Regions from separate parts of the Bacillus mesophilum genome, predicted to be linked through region 2. Evidence: predicted binding sites of a transcription regulator. Region 2 holds the regulator's gene; each other region holds the start of a gene.
What was found. The regulator Rex, encoded in region 2, represses fermentation and respiration genes when NADH is low (regulators of the CRP and FNR family bind a similar motif). The targets are predictions, from matches to a motif close to TTGTGAAATATTTCACAA.
Positions count from the first base shown of each region.

Region 1 (4,854 bases), on a different contig from region 2:
AAAAACGGAAGGATCTCCTCCTTTTAAGCGGACGACAATTTTTCCTTCCAGTGCTTTTTCAACCAGCAAACGATTGATGGTTTCTTGCCGTAAAATATGGCGATCCGGCAGCTTGCCGCTATAAATGAATTCACAATTTTCCTTTGCTTGCATTAATAGCTGCGGGTTCAGCAATCGATCATAGAGAATGACATCAGCCTTGGTGATCGCATCCATCCCTTTTACTGTAATCAGTTTCAGATCCCCTGGTCCTGCTCCGACTAAAAATACCTTCCCTTTGTTCATCATGCTTCACCCTTTCCGTTAATCCAGCAAAATATAAACCTTATTATCCTCGACTTCTACTTCATACTTTTTTACGCTTCCGGTATCTGGACTTTGCACAAGTCCGTCCAGCAGCGAGATTTTCCAATCATAGAGCGGACAGAAAACATAATGCCCGCTCACAAGCCCCTCAGATAAAATACCGCCTTTTGGATGGGGGCTCCTATTTTCTATTGCATGCACGTCACCGTTTGATAGTTTGAATAATGCAATATTGGAATCGCCAACCGTTACCGGCTGCCCCATCTGTTCGTATAGCTTGGAATATGGATAAACTTCAATTCTTCTCATTTGGATCAGCCTCCTTAAACTAGTTCTACTTCTTTAGTAGAGTAATATTTTTCATTTACTTTTTGATCTTCTATCGCTTGCTTCCACGGCTCATTGTAGCGCTGTAATGTTTGGTCAAGACGATCATTCAGCTGTTCTCGTATGTTTTTATCAGCCAAGTGAGCTTTGACATGATCTAAACCAAGTCTTTCAAGCCATGTGGAAGTCCGTTCCAGATAGTTTGCTGTTTCACGGTAATACTGCAGAAATGCACCGGAGTATTCCATTACTTCTGCTTCAGTTGTGACGGTCCACGCGAGATCGCCTGCACGCAAATCTGTACCGCCGTTTCCGCCGACATAGATCTCCCAGCCGCCTTCTATTCCAACATATCCTAAGTCTTTAATGCCTGATTCTGCACAGTTTCTCGGGCAGGCAGATACCCCCATTTTCACTTTATGAGGTGTATCGAGGCGCTCAAATTTCTTCTCAAGTTCCATTCCGAGTGACATGGAATCCTGTGTGCCATAGCGGCAGAATTGAGATCCAACACAGGTTTTAACTGTTCTTAATGTTTTTCCGTACGCATATCCAGATGGCATATCAAGCTCCTGCCATACAGCTGTCAGGTCCTCACGTTTAACACCAAAGAGGCCAATTCTCTGTCCTCCTGTTAACTTCACAAGCGGCACATTATATTTTTCAGCAATTTGAGCAATTTTCATTAAATCTTTTGCATTTGTCACGCCGCCATACATCCGCGGTACAACAGAGTACGTGCCATCCTTTTGAATGTTTGCATGCATTTTTTCATTTACAAGACGAGAATCTCGGTCATCCTGGTATGCATCCATATGAACCATGCCTAGGAAATAATTGATCGCTGGGCGGCATTTGCTGCAGCCTTCCTCCTGCTTCCATTCGAGAACGTTCATCACTTCTTTTACTGTTGTTAAACCTTTTGTGCGAATTTCTTCTACGACTTCATCCCGGCTGAGTGCTGTACAGCCGCAAAGCGAATCTTTTGCAAGAGAAGCATCAAAACTATCGCCAAGTGTATGCATGAGGATATCATTGACTAGCGGTTTACAGCGTCCGCAGGATCTGCCTGCATTTGTGCAGCCGGAAACTTGGATTAATGTTGTTAAGCCTTGTGTTTGGATGGCTTCAACGATTGTTCCTTTTGTCACACCATTACAGCCGCAAATCACTTCTTCAGCTGGAATCGAACCGATATCCTCCGCCCCTTCCTCTCCTGCTTTCTGCAGTAGAGAAGTGTCTGTAAGGTCGGTAATTTCTTCTTTGGCCATCATCATCCGGAATAATTTACTGCTGTCCTTTGTATTTCCGTAAAGAACAATTCCTGCAATTTTGTTGTCGCGCACAAGAATTTTCTTGTAAATGCCATCAAATTCATTGTGAACTTTGATCGCTTTTACAGAAGGGTCATCCATTATTTCTCCAGCAGAATATAAGTCCACACCAGAGACCTTTAATTGTGTGCCTGTAATTGAACCTTCATAAGTACTTTCGCATTTGCCAACGATTGTTTCTGCAAGCACTTTTGCTTGCTCATATAAGGGAGCTACAAGACCGTATGTGACTTCCCGGTGCTCTGCACACTCGCCGACTGCATAAATATCAGGAATGCTTGTTTCAATATAATCGTTGACGACAATTCCGCGATTCACTTCCAAGCCGCAAGCTGCTGCAAGCTCAATATTCGGTTTTATTCCAACAGCCATAACAACTAAATCAGCAGCCGTTTCGCTTCCATCTGTGAAACGAATGACTGTTACCCGCTCTTCCCCTAGAATTTCTTCTGTTTGTTTTTCCATCAGGAAGTTCATTCCCTGGCTTTCAAGTTCTCTCTGCAGCATTTGTGAGGCTGTTGGATCAAGCTGTCTTTCCATTAGATGCGGCATTAAATGAACCACATCAACCTTCATGCCAAGATCAATTAGACCGCGTGCTGCTTCAAGTCCAAGTAGACCTCCGCCAATGACAACCGCATTTTTATAAGACTCTGCCGTCTTGATCATTATTTCACAATCATGTATATCACGAAAACCAGTTACGCCCTGTTTGTCTGCACCCTTTACGGGCAGAATAAACGGACTGGAGCCTGTCGCTATAATTAACTTGTCATATGCAGTGATGCGCCCATTGCTGCTCTCCACTGTTTTGTTTTCAGGATTGATTTTCACAATGCTTTCGTTTGTAAATAGCTGAATATGATTCTCCTTATACCAATCCCAATCATTCATAATGATCTCTTCCACTGTTGTATCACCCTGCAGCACATGTGATAATTGGATGCGGTTATAGTTAGGATATGGCTCTTTTCCAAAGATCGTTATCTCAAATTCCTCTTTATTTAATTTAAGAATTTCTTCGATTGCTCTTACTCCCGCCATGCCGTTCCCGATCATAACTAATTGTTTTTTCATTTTATAACCTCCTAAATTTGCTCAATATTTCACATAAACATGCTGATAGGTTTCTTCTTTAGGTATATTGTTTATAGATTTATTATACAAGATAAATAGAATTGATATTGTGAATAACTTCACAATATCATATTTTTTTGGTTTTTGATTCACATTTTTGACACAGTCACAGTGACGCCCCGAATTTTCTTGTTTCACAGGTAAAACCCTCCACTTGGATTTTCCCTGCTATTTCTATTAAACTATGAATAAGCAATCTCTGTATGAAGGGAGAAAAACGATGGATTTTATTGCAATTGACTTTGAAATTGCCAATAACCGTCTGGACAGCGCCTGTTCAATCGGAATGGCATTTGTTGAAAACAACTCGATTATAGACGAAAAATATTATCTTATTCAGCCTCCAACACTGTTTATGGATCCGGGGATGGTACGGGTGCATGGAATTACAGAAGATGATGTTAGAAATGCACCAACATTTGATGAAGTGTGGAAGGAGATCCAGCAATATTTTCAAGGAGAGCATCTCATAATTGCTCATAATGCTCAGTTTGATATGAGTGTGCTGAAAAACTGCTTGCTCACACACAAACTGGATATCCCTGAATTCACTTATGCATGCAGTATTCCCATCAGCTCATGTGCGCTTGGCCGCGAAAGAGTCAGCGGATCTCTCAAAGATCGCGCCGAACGCTTTGGAGTCCAATTAGATCAGCATCATCATGCTTTATCAGATGCAATTACATGTGCACAGCTTGTCATCAACTGTGTAAAAGCAAAAAGACGTAAATCACTGGAAACATTTTTAAGCACCTATCGTTCTGTTTCATTAAAGTCTTTTTCAGAATTAAAGCATCAAACTACTTTCGGTAAAAAAACGGCGGCACCAGCAAAGAAACGCTTTGCCAGTGCGCCAGCGATTTCATCTATTACAACAAGCAAAACAGAGTTTGATGAACAGCATCCTCTTTACGGAAAACATGTTGTATTTACAGGTGAATTAGCTGGGATGGATCGTGCAGAAGCCATGCAGCAGGTTGTGGATCATGGCGGATTGCTTAAAAGCGGTGTAACGAAACAAACCAGTTATCTTGTTGTCGGCACACAGGATAAAACACTGGTTGGCAGTGCAGGCGTGAGCTCAAAGGAAAAAAAGGCGGCAGCCCTCCAGGCAGAAGGTCTTCCGATTGAAGTGATTAACGAAGAACAATTCCGGCAACTTGTAGATGGACTGATGAGTTTGAGTTTTAAGCAGTCACAGTGACGCCCCGAATTTTCTTGTTTCACAAGCACACCGAAACTGCAAAGAAAAAGCCGATTACAGCGTAATCGGCTTTTCAAATTTAGAATAATGCATTGTTTTATTTGTCTTAGTAGTTGTTGATGGTTCCATCAGTGATCCGTAGTAAACAACATAACGTGATTCTTCGTTTGGCTCTGGAATGCTTTCCTTGATTTGCTCATAGTTAAACTTCCCATAATCTGATAACATTTTAAATAATATTTTCATTTTATAGCCTCCTTTTGTTCGTAACCTCATTCTAAAGGTGAATACTGAAATCCTCAAAGCCATTTAACAATTGAAGAAGAAAACTGTTATGTAAAATTTTAAATCAAAAATAGTACAGATAAATTACATCATATCAGAATTAGAAAACTAATCTTCCATGTACGGTACTGTAGCAATGTATTTCATTTCTATATTTCCCGATCCTTCTTCACTGCTCAAAATATCATCTTCAAGATCATATAATAATATTACAGAGTTAATTTTATGAGCTAAATGATCACCTTGTATGACTGTTTTTAA
Region 1 covers NZ_WBOT01000004.1:359,865-364,718, reverse strand. Annotated here, with positions in the region: gene cobA (uroporphyrinogen-III C-methyltransferase) at 1-285, opposite strand, end outside; gene nirD (nitrite reductase small subunit NirD) at 304-615, opposite strand; gene nirB (nitrite reductase large subunit NirB) at 630-3,044, opposite strand; gene F7732_RS14910 (exonuclease domain-containing protein) at 3,325-4,308, shown strand; gene F7732_RS14905 (hypothetical protein) at 4,363-4,554, opposite strand; gene F7732_RS14900 (immunity 22 family protein) at 4,702-4,854, opposite strand, start outside.
Region 1: a site for Rex is predicted at 3,152-3,169, ahead of nirB (nitrite reductase large subunit NirB). Genes of this name have one in related genera too.

Region 2 (4,854 bases):
CACATTTATTATATTAATAGTTCTGACTTTTATTTGCAAGCATGATGCTGTATTTTTCATAAAAAATTTTAGACTTTAAAAGGAAGTCTATTATTGCCTATGCCAGAGTCCAGAAAGATCCATTTCTGGCAACCTCTTCATTATATACATTCACATTCTTTTTATGCATAAAGGCTGTTCGGGGTAGCCTTCTATTTGAAAGAAGTCCCTCTTTATGAGTAAAATGGTTAAAAGAGCATATGCTTGATTCTATGTCATAAGGGAGATCATCATTTGAAAAAAGAATACTGGATTATTTTAATTGTGTATATTGCCATGCAGCTTTCCTCCATTGTCGGCTTGCCGCTTATGGTGTTTGGAAGTGAGCTTATAACTGGCACTAGAATGGATCAAGGTACGGCCGTGTCTTCTTGGCTTGTGATTAGCTTTTCTCTAGCCCTCATCATCATTCTTTTCCTGCTGCGAAAGGATATGAAAGTGGAGCGGAGTTTATCTGAGCAATCATCCGTTGTAAAATCGATCGCCTGGGCCATTGGCGGGGTGTTTTTAGCACTGATTGCACAGTCTGTTGCTGCAAATATTGAATATATGATTGGCATTGAAATGGGTTCAGAGAACACACAGCAAATCATGAGTATCATTGAAACGTCGTCAATTGTTATTCTTGTTGTGTCGATCATTGGACCGATTTTAGAAGAAATCATTTTCCGGAAGATTATTTTCGGCAGCCTGCATAAACGCTTTAACTTTTTCATATCAGCGCTCCTTAGCTCTGTCATCTTTGCGGCAGCACATACTGAATTTGAACATTTGCTTCTCTATTCAGCGATGGGGTTCACGTTTGCCTTTCTATATGTAAAAACAAAACGGATCCTTGTGCCGATCTTTGCTCACGTAGCCATGAATTCTCTTGTAGTCGTCATGCAGCTTAACATGGAAGAAATCGAAAAATGGCTGGAGGAAATGGAACATGTGGCAGCATTTATTGGAGGGTTACTATGAGAAGAACTCCTCTGTTTTCAGGCATCATTTATTTGATCCTTGGCATACTATTTGTCTACATCGCTATTCAAAGTCTTCAGCAAAACGGAGAGTGGGGATTCATGACAAACCTTCTCATTATCATTGCTACCTTTGACATTGGAGCTGGCCTCAAAATGATCAGCTTCCACTTTAAGCTTAAAAATCTTGAAAACAAAAAATGAGCCTGTATAAGGGCTCATTTTTATTTTGAACAAGACATGCTTTCCTGGAGGGATCTCCTACATATCTGCCGGGTAATGTTTTAAGAAATAAATTAATGATTGCAATTCCACGGCTAAGTCGATATGGTGAACCCTGATTGCTGGGGGCACAGTTAATCTAGCAGGAGTAAAGTTTAAAATTCCTTTTACTGTGCTTTGTGAAATTCTATCTGTAATCGTCTGAGCATGCTGAGAAGGTACAGTTAAGATCACAACTTGGATGTCATTTTCTTCAATGACCTTTTCAAGATCGTCCATATGATAAACGGATACATCCCCAATTTTTTGATTAACTTTATCGGGCGAAACATCGAAGCCCACTTCAATTTTTGTATTGTTGTTTTTTAAGAAATTATAGTTTAATAAAGCAGTCCCCAGATTACCAACACCAATTAAACCAACCTTTGTTACTTCATCTTGGTCGAGCGTTTTTCTAAAAAAGGACAGCAGGTAATTCACATTGTAGCCATAGCCTTTTTTTCCAAGTGCTCCAAAGTAAGAAAAATCCCTTCTGATCGTGGCAGAATCAACTTTTACAGCATCACTTAATTCCGCAGACGAAACCCGAAGCTTACCTGATGCATGCAGATTTTTTAAAAATCGATAATACAGCGGTAATCGCTTTGCAGTAGCCTGCGGAATTTTGGTTTGTTCTGTTGACATCATTGTACCTCCGTATTCTCCGTCCTACTCCGTTCTTTTAAAATCCCCATTTTTGCCGCCTGTTTTTTCTATTAAGTAGGTTTCCCCAATGATCATCCCTTTATCGACGGCCTTGCACATATCATATACAGTCAGCGCACAAGCTGAAGCAGCTGTTAACGCTTCCATTTCAACACCTGTGCTGCCTTTTGTTTTGGCAGTAGCCGTAATTTGCAGAATATGATCAGAATCTGTCAGCTTCCATTCAAAAGAAATGTCCACACTTGTAAGCATAATTGGGTGGCACATTGGAATAATGTCAGATGTTTTTTTACTTGCCATAATTCCGGCAACTTGTGCAACGGCTAATACGTCTCCTTTTTTCATACTGTTAGACGTAATCTTGTCGTATATGACCTCATTTACTTTTATACTTGAATGGGCAATAGCTGTGCGAACGGTTTCGGCTTTTTCGCCAATATCAACCATCTTAGCTCTGCCTTCTTCATTAAAATGCGTTAAATCTCCCATATACTAACACCTCACAACAGAATCATACACTATTTTAGGTGCATTTGTGTATAGTTTGTATTCATATTCACATATTTATTTGCAAATTTCTTCAAATAACGCCGGTTTATTGCCGAACCTCAGCGGAATACGATACACTTGTCTTATACTGCAGAGGTGAAAATCATGATACTATTACAAGTTAATCAGCTCAATAAAAGCTTTGGTGCTGATCCAATTTTAACGAATATAAAAATGGAAGTACAAACAAGAGACCGCATTGCGCTCGTTGGACGAAACGGAGCAGGCAAATCGACTTTATTAAAAATAATCGCTGGCCATATCTCTTATGACAGCGGGGAAATCATGAAGCCAAAGGAAGTTGAAATCGGCTATTTGGCGCAAAATACAGGACTTGAATCTGAGCTGACAATTTGGGATGAAATGCTGACCGTTTTTGCTTCTTTACAGCAGCAAGAAAAAGAATTGCGTTCATTAGAAGAAAAGATGTCTGATCCTAACGCAATGAGCAACGAAGAAATGTATAACCGCATTTTAAAAGAATATGATCGCCTTCAGGTCAGCTTTAAAGAGAATGGAGGCTACCAGTATGAAGCAGATATCCGCTCCATTTTACACGGCTTGAACTTTCATACCATAGGATATGATGCGAAAATATCATCCTTAAGCGGCGGACAGAAAACACGGCTTGCGCTCGGAAAGCTGCTCTTAACAAAACCTGATCTGCTTATTCTTGATGAGCCAACAAACCATTTGGACATCGAGACCCTTTCATGGCTCGAATTCTACCTGCAGAGCTATGAAGGAGCTATTTTAATTGTTTCGCATGATCGGTACTTCCTCGACAAGGTTGTTACACAGGTATATGAAATCTCACGTCATCAGATCAAAAGGTTCACCGGAAACTACAGCCGCTATTTAGATCAGAAAGCAGCAGATTTTGAACGTGATATGAAGCAGTATGAAAAGCAGCAGGAAGAGATCTCAAAGCTTCAGGATTTTATTCAGCGAAACCTAGCACGTGCCTCAACGACCAAAAGGGCACAGAGCCGCCGTAAACAATTAGAACGAATGGATGTAATGGATCGTCCCCTTGGCGATGAGAAATCAGCATCTTTTGGCTTTCAAATTGAAAGACAATCAGGCAATGATGTGCTGCAGGTTATGGATCTCGCTATTGGCTATGCAGGTGAAGCAGTTGCTGGAAACCTTTCTTTCCGGATTACTAGAGGAGACAGTGTCGCTTTAGTGGGACCTAATGGGATTGGGAAATCGACTTTGCTGAAGACTATTATTGAAAACCTTCCAGCCTTACAAGGGAAGATCCTGCACGGTTCTAATGTAACGATTGGGTATTATGATCAGCAGCAGGCAGAGCTTACATCCAATAAGCGAGTTTTAAATGAACTTTGGGACGATTATCCGCAAATGCTGGAAAAAGACGTTCGAACCGTTTTAGGTAACTTTCTTTTTTCAGGGGATGATGTATTAAAAACCGTGTCTACGTTAAGCGGCGGCGAAAAAGCGCGTCTTGCTTTAGCCAAATTAATGCTGCAAAAATCCAATTTTCTAATACTGGACGAGCCTACCAATCACCTGGACTTAGACAGTAAAGAGATTCTGGAAAATGCTCTAATTGATTATCCTGGCACTATCTTATTTGTCTCTCATGACCGCTATTTCATTAACCGCATTACATCTAAAGTAATTGAACTATCAAAAGAGGGTGCCGAGGAGTTTCTCGGGGATTACGATTATTATGTGGATAAAAAGAAGGAGCAGGAAGAGCTTGAAAAGTTTGATGCTGTTTCTGCAACTGCTGAATCTGTATCTTCGACTGAAAAAAACAATTATCAATTAGATAAAGAAGCCAAGAAACTGGAACGGCAGCGAAAACGAAGAATAGAAGAGATCGAAAAACAAATTGAAGAGCTTGAACTCAAAATAGAAGAATTTGATCAACTTTTATGTGATCCTGAGGTTTATCAGGACCATGAGAGGGTACTAAAGATAACAACAGATAATGATCTGGCAAAACTTGAGCTTGAAACCCTTCTTGAAGAATGGACTGAGCTAGCAGATTAATTATCGTACCCCCTTTAGGCATTTATTCTCTCTAGAAAGAACCGGGACTATAGTCATCTCGGTTCTTTTTTTATCCACAAATTTATTAACAAAACAAACCTTGAAAAATAAGTATTCCACACACTTTTCCACAATATCCACAAAAAGTTGTTCACTTATCCACATATCCACTATATTTTTCTGAAAATTAATTTATTTATCCACAAAAAATAGCCCCTGTATGAACAGGGACTTTTTCCTACTGTTTAAGAATTGTGGATAGATATATCGAGACCAGGATTAGCATTAAGATTTAACTGTGATCTTATCCCTTTTTCATAATAAATACTGCCAGCAGCTGCAATCATCGCTG
Region 2 covers NZ_WBOT01000009.1:3,138-7,991, reverse strand. Annotated here, with positions in the region: gene F7732_RS19770 (CPBP family intramembrane glutamic endopeptidase) at 274-1,002, shown strand; gene F7732_RS19765 (YdiK family protein) at 999-1,205, shown strand; gene F7732_RS19760 (redox-sensing transcriptional repressor Rex) at 1,263-1,907, opposite strand; gene moaC (cyclic pyranopterin monophosphate synthase MoaC) at 1,932-2,417, opposite strand; gene F7732_RS19750 (ABC-F family ATP-binding cassette domain-containing protein) at 2,583-4,502, shown strand; gene tsaD (tRNA (adenosine(37)-N6)-threonylcarbamoyltransferase complex transferase subunit TsaD) at 4,748-4,854, opposite strand, start outside.

Region 3 (4,854 bases), on a different contig from region 2:
AACGCCTGATCCTGCAGATTCTCACTAAACATGACATGGGCCATACCGGCAATCAGTGCATTATCCGTTGTTGGTTTAATCGGGAACCAGTCATCAGCAAGACCAACAGCAGTATCTGTATTTCTTGGGTCAATAATATAGATCTTTGCTCCAGCTTTTTTAGCCAGTCTTAAATAAACGTTAAAATGTCCAAAAATGGTCTCAGCCGGATTAAAGCCGTTTAAGACAATAAGCTTTGAATCTACTAAAGTGTCAAGGCTGCTGCTGGCAGAACCTACGCCAAATGTGTACGGTGTTGCAGCACCATGCTGCCCAGAACTGTAATTTGAGTATCTTCCAAGGAAGCCGCCGTCACATGCGAGCAGCCGCTGGATAAGTGTATCACCGCTTCCAATTTGTCCCGTCTGACCAGTTGCATAGATTCCGTACCGTGAGGCAGGACCATATTTTTCTTTAATTCTAGTCGATTCACTGGCAATCTCTTTAATTGCCTCTTCCCAGCTAATTTCTTTAAACTTGCCTTCTCCTCTTTTTCCAGTCCGGCGCAAAGGTGTTTTAATCCTGTCTGGATGATAGACATGGCGCCGATATCCTCGCCCTCTTACACAGGCACGTATTTGCGGAAACTTAAGGGAATCTGCATTCTTATCACGCGGATCATCATCTGTTGATAACCTTGTAATTGTCCCATCTTTCACATGAGCCTTAATCAGGCATTTTCCTCCACAATTCAAAGTGCCGCATGTTGGAACTACCTTAACACTCTCAGCAGTTCCCTCTGCTGCTGCCGGTGATGGAACAAGCTTATTTGCTACAGTCGCTCCTCCTAACACTGCTGGCGCCGCTACAGCACCTGTCCATTTCAAGAAGGTTCTGCGCTTCATGGTTTGACTCGAAATTTTCTCTAATAAATTCTCACTCATATTCTAAGACCTCCCTTACCGCTGATAAGTATTGATGTTCTTGTATGATAAAATCCCGCAGCAGTGTTGCAGAGCCCCTATATAACTTACTTTCTGCAGCAACAATAATTCTTTCAGTAAATGGCTTGACCCATTGCACGAGATGTTCATCTACTAGTAAAAACTGATACAGCATAGCCTTCTTGAGTTTCAAATCATCTTGGTCTTGTATTGCCTCAGCAGAAACTGTCATAAGGTACTTCATAAATTCGAGTTCTATTGCAATATGATCCTCAGGCTCTTTATTTTCTCCTTCAGATACAAGCCCAAATTGGCGCAGCTTCTCACGAACTGCCAATGTTGACTCTCCAAACAACAAGCCTTCCTTAGAGCGGTAAACCGATTCCCAAGGCGGAGCCATTACATGCTCTGGCCCGAAAAAAAGCTTTAAAAACACCTTTCCTTCTCTATCAGCAGTGTCATGATAGCTCCCTGCTGATAAAGTATGAATAAAGTCACGCAAATCATTGTTTAAATCAGCTTTTTCAGAAATACCGCTGAGATCCCATGCTTCCAAGTCAGCTGCACTGACAGGTTGACTAAAAATGTAATGAAGGAAATCATACTGATCTTTCCTGTCCTTCCAGACAGTCATAAAATTCTCCGCTGCCGCCTCCATCTTCATTCCCCGCTTTCAAGTTAATACTTTGTGAACTTAATCACATTCGTGAACTTAGTATAAACCTCTTTTGGGTTAAAAAATATGGCATGGAATACAAAAATACGGGGATAATTTAGTACATTGGAACAAAAGAAATCGGAGGAATTTGTGAGATTAGTTGTTTGCGTTCACAACATCATAGGATTTTTTTGAATTTTTTCTTCTTAGAGGAGACTTTGAACCATAGTAGAATTAATATAGTAGACCTGTAATAAGTTAGGAGTTGAAAATTATTAGTAATAATCGAAATAAACCAATTGAGCTGATCATTCTGCAATCATTGGAAGGCAGAATGAATTTACCTGATCTCAAGAAAAAGCATCATTTAGAAAAAGGATATGCCGGGGAAAAACGCTTTGATCACTGGCTTGAAACGGAGCTATCAAGCTCTTTCATTGTACTCAAAGATTTAACACTGGATGTCCAATCATCCAATGCACTTCAAATCGATACGCTGCTTTTCTCTGAAAAGACCATCTACTTATTTGAGGTGAAGAATTATGAAGGTGATTTTTCAATCAATGGAGAAAAGTGGCACTCCATCACAGGTACGGAAATCAAATCACCATTGCAGCAGCTCAAACGAAGCGAGCTGCTGCTCAACCACTTTTGCCGTGAGCTTGGCTATAAAATTCCGATAGAAGCTTATTGTATATTTGTTAATCCCGAATTTCATTTATTTGGCTGTAATCCTCAGCAACCACTCATTTTTTCTACACAGATTAAGAGATTCCTCAAAAAGATTAATAACCACTCCACTAAACTTAAAGCCCAGCATCATAAACTTGCTGCTGCATTAAACTCTTACAAGCTAGAAAAATCACCTTACTCACGTTTTCCTGCCTATTCCTATGACACGCTTAAAAAGGGAGTACCTTGTCCTGCATGCCGTACTTTTATGCTTCCGTCTAACTCTAAAATGGTTTGTGATCAGTGTGGATTTGTTGAGAAATTGGGCGCTGCAATACTACGGTGCGTTCAAGAGTTTAAAATTCTATTTCCTGAAGAAAAAATCACTGTTGCTGGAATTTCTAATTGGACTGGAGGCCTGTCTTTAAAGACAGTACAAAGAGTACTCAAGAGGCATTATCGCTTGACTGGCAGTGGAAGAGGATCCTTTTATGTTTGATGCTTAAATGGTTCGTCTTCTGGTATGCTTGGGATTATGTCATTTGCTCGTGCATCCATATATTGTGATTGCACGGGCTTTTTTGCTATATTGTGTTTTTGTTAGTGAATAGTTGAAGGCTTATTTGTGCGTTATTTTGGGTTAATAGAATTAGGTTGGGGGGGTTCTTTTCTTTTTAAGACACTATTTTCCGGATTTTGGATTATAGAGGGGTGTTTATCTCCTTTTCGCGACATTAATTTCCATATTATGGATTATAGAGAGGTGTTTCTCCTCTTTTCGCGACACTATTTTCCATATTATGGATTTTAGAGGGGTGTTTCTCTCCTTTTCACGACACTATTTTCCATATTCTAGATTTTAGAGGGGTGTTTCTCCCCTTTTCGCGACAGCATTTTCCATATTATGGATTACAAAGGGGTGTTTCTTCCCTTTTCGCGACACCATTTTCCAGATTCTAGATTCCACAGGGGTGTTTTTTCCTTTTCTCGACACCATTTTCCAATTTACGGATTCCACAGGGGTGTTTATCCCCTTTTCGCGACACCATATTCCAAATTCTAAATTCCACAGGAGTATTTATCCACTTTTCACCACACCATCCCCCAGATTCAAGATTCTCGCGCGGTTTCTCCCCTTTTTCACGACTCACTTCTCCCAGAATCCATCTAAAACTACCTCATCTCCCCCTATTATAAAAAGAAAACGTACGCCTCTCCCCATCCTCCTCATTTTCCGCTTCCATCGAAAAGGCTCTAATCAATATAAAAGCTCCAATTACTTGAATCCAGCTCCCAATCATTAGGATGTGTTCACCTGCTTCCTCCAGTTCCTGCAGTAAGAAAACAGTGCCAATTGCCTCAACGATCGAGCCCAGCGAAACCAGACTATTTCCTGTCATATCCAATTCCCTGGCAGGTGTGTCGGCGGCCAGGGAAGCTCCTACTGCTTCAAATGCTGCACCAAGTCCTTGCACGGAACTTCCAAGAGCATCAATTCGCCAGCCATCTTCTTCTGACTCATTTAATTCGACATGTATCCCGACTGAGTTTGTGGTATTGCCTGCCGCTTCAATCCAGCAGCCCATGATATAGTAATATGTTGATTCAGCACTTGCCGGGTTGGGATCTTTCGACCTTCCGACGGCCTGTAATGAGTTGCCCAATGCTTCGATCCCATTTCCCTTAAGGACCAGTTCTTTTCCCTTCTTTGTCCGTGTGACGGTGGCATGGGTCTGACCAATGGCTGCTGACAGTGTGCCCAGTCCAAGAAGCCATGCTCCTGTTATGAGTAATTCTTCGCCTGCATGATCCATGCCTTCCCCCCTAATAAGACGCTGCTACTATGGTATGGTGAAGTATGGATATTTGTACCTCACAAGCCTCGCCTGCAAAGCGGATCCTTCCAATAGCCTTTTGAATAGTTTTCAGCCATTTGATAAAATAGTAAAGCTACAACTAGAAAAGGAGATTTATACATGTCACAGAAAAAGAAATCATCTAATACATTTATTATTGTTTTGACTCTTTTAGTCTTTGCTTCCATTGCGGTGTTTGTTGTGCTCAACAGCAATAACCAGAAAGAAAATGAACCCGGTACTGAATTCTCAAAGCAGCCATCACTGGAAAAACAGCCTAGATTAGGAGAAGAAGATGCACCGGTGAAAGTCGTTGAGTTTGGCGACTTTAAGTGCCCAGCCTGCAAAGCATGGGGAGAAAGCATTTACCCGCAGCTTGTGGATGATTATGTAGAAAGTGGACAAGTTGAGTTTGGTTATATCAATGTCTTATTTCATGGGGAGGAATCCACTTTAGGCTCTGCTGCTGCAGAAGCCGTGCTAAAACTTGAACCTGAATCCTATTGGGACTTCCATAAGAAGTTATTTGCAGAGCAGCCTGAAAATGATCATGATACTGTATGGCTGACGGTGGATAAAATACACGAAGTGGCGGCTGAAACAACTGGCATTGCTGCTGAGGATCTAGAAGCAGCAATGCAGACGGAAGCGGTTGTGGAAGAGGTAAATAAAGATACCTCCCTTGTTGAAGAGTACGAAATACAATTAACACCAACCATTATGGTTAATGAAGTGATGATAGAAG
Region 3 covers NZ_WBOT01000003.1:497,330-502,183, reverse strand. Annotated here, with positions in the region: gene F7732_RS12055 (DMSO/selenate family reductase complex A subunit) at 1-923, opposite strand, end outside; gene F7732_RS12050 (TorD/DmsD family molecular chaperone) at 916-1,581, opposite strand; gene F7732_RS12045 (nuclease-related domain-containing protein) at 1,916-2,752, shown strand; gene F7732_RS12040 (DUF6944 family repetitive protein) at 3,432-4,067, opposite strand; gene F7732_RS12035 (DsbA family protein) at 4,230-4,854, shown strand, end outside.
Region 3: a site for Rex is predicted at 1,610-1,627, ahead of F7732_RS12050 (TorD/DmsD family molecular chaperone). Genes of this name have one in related genera too.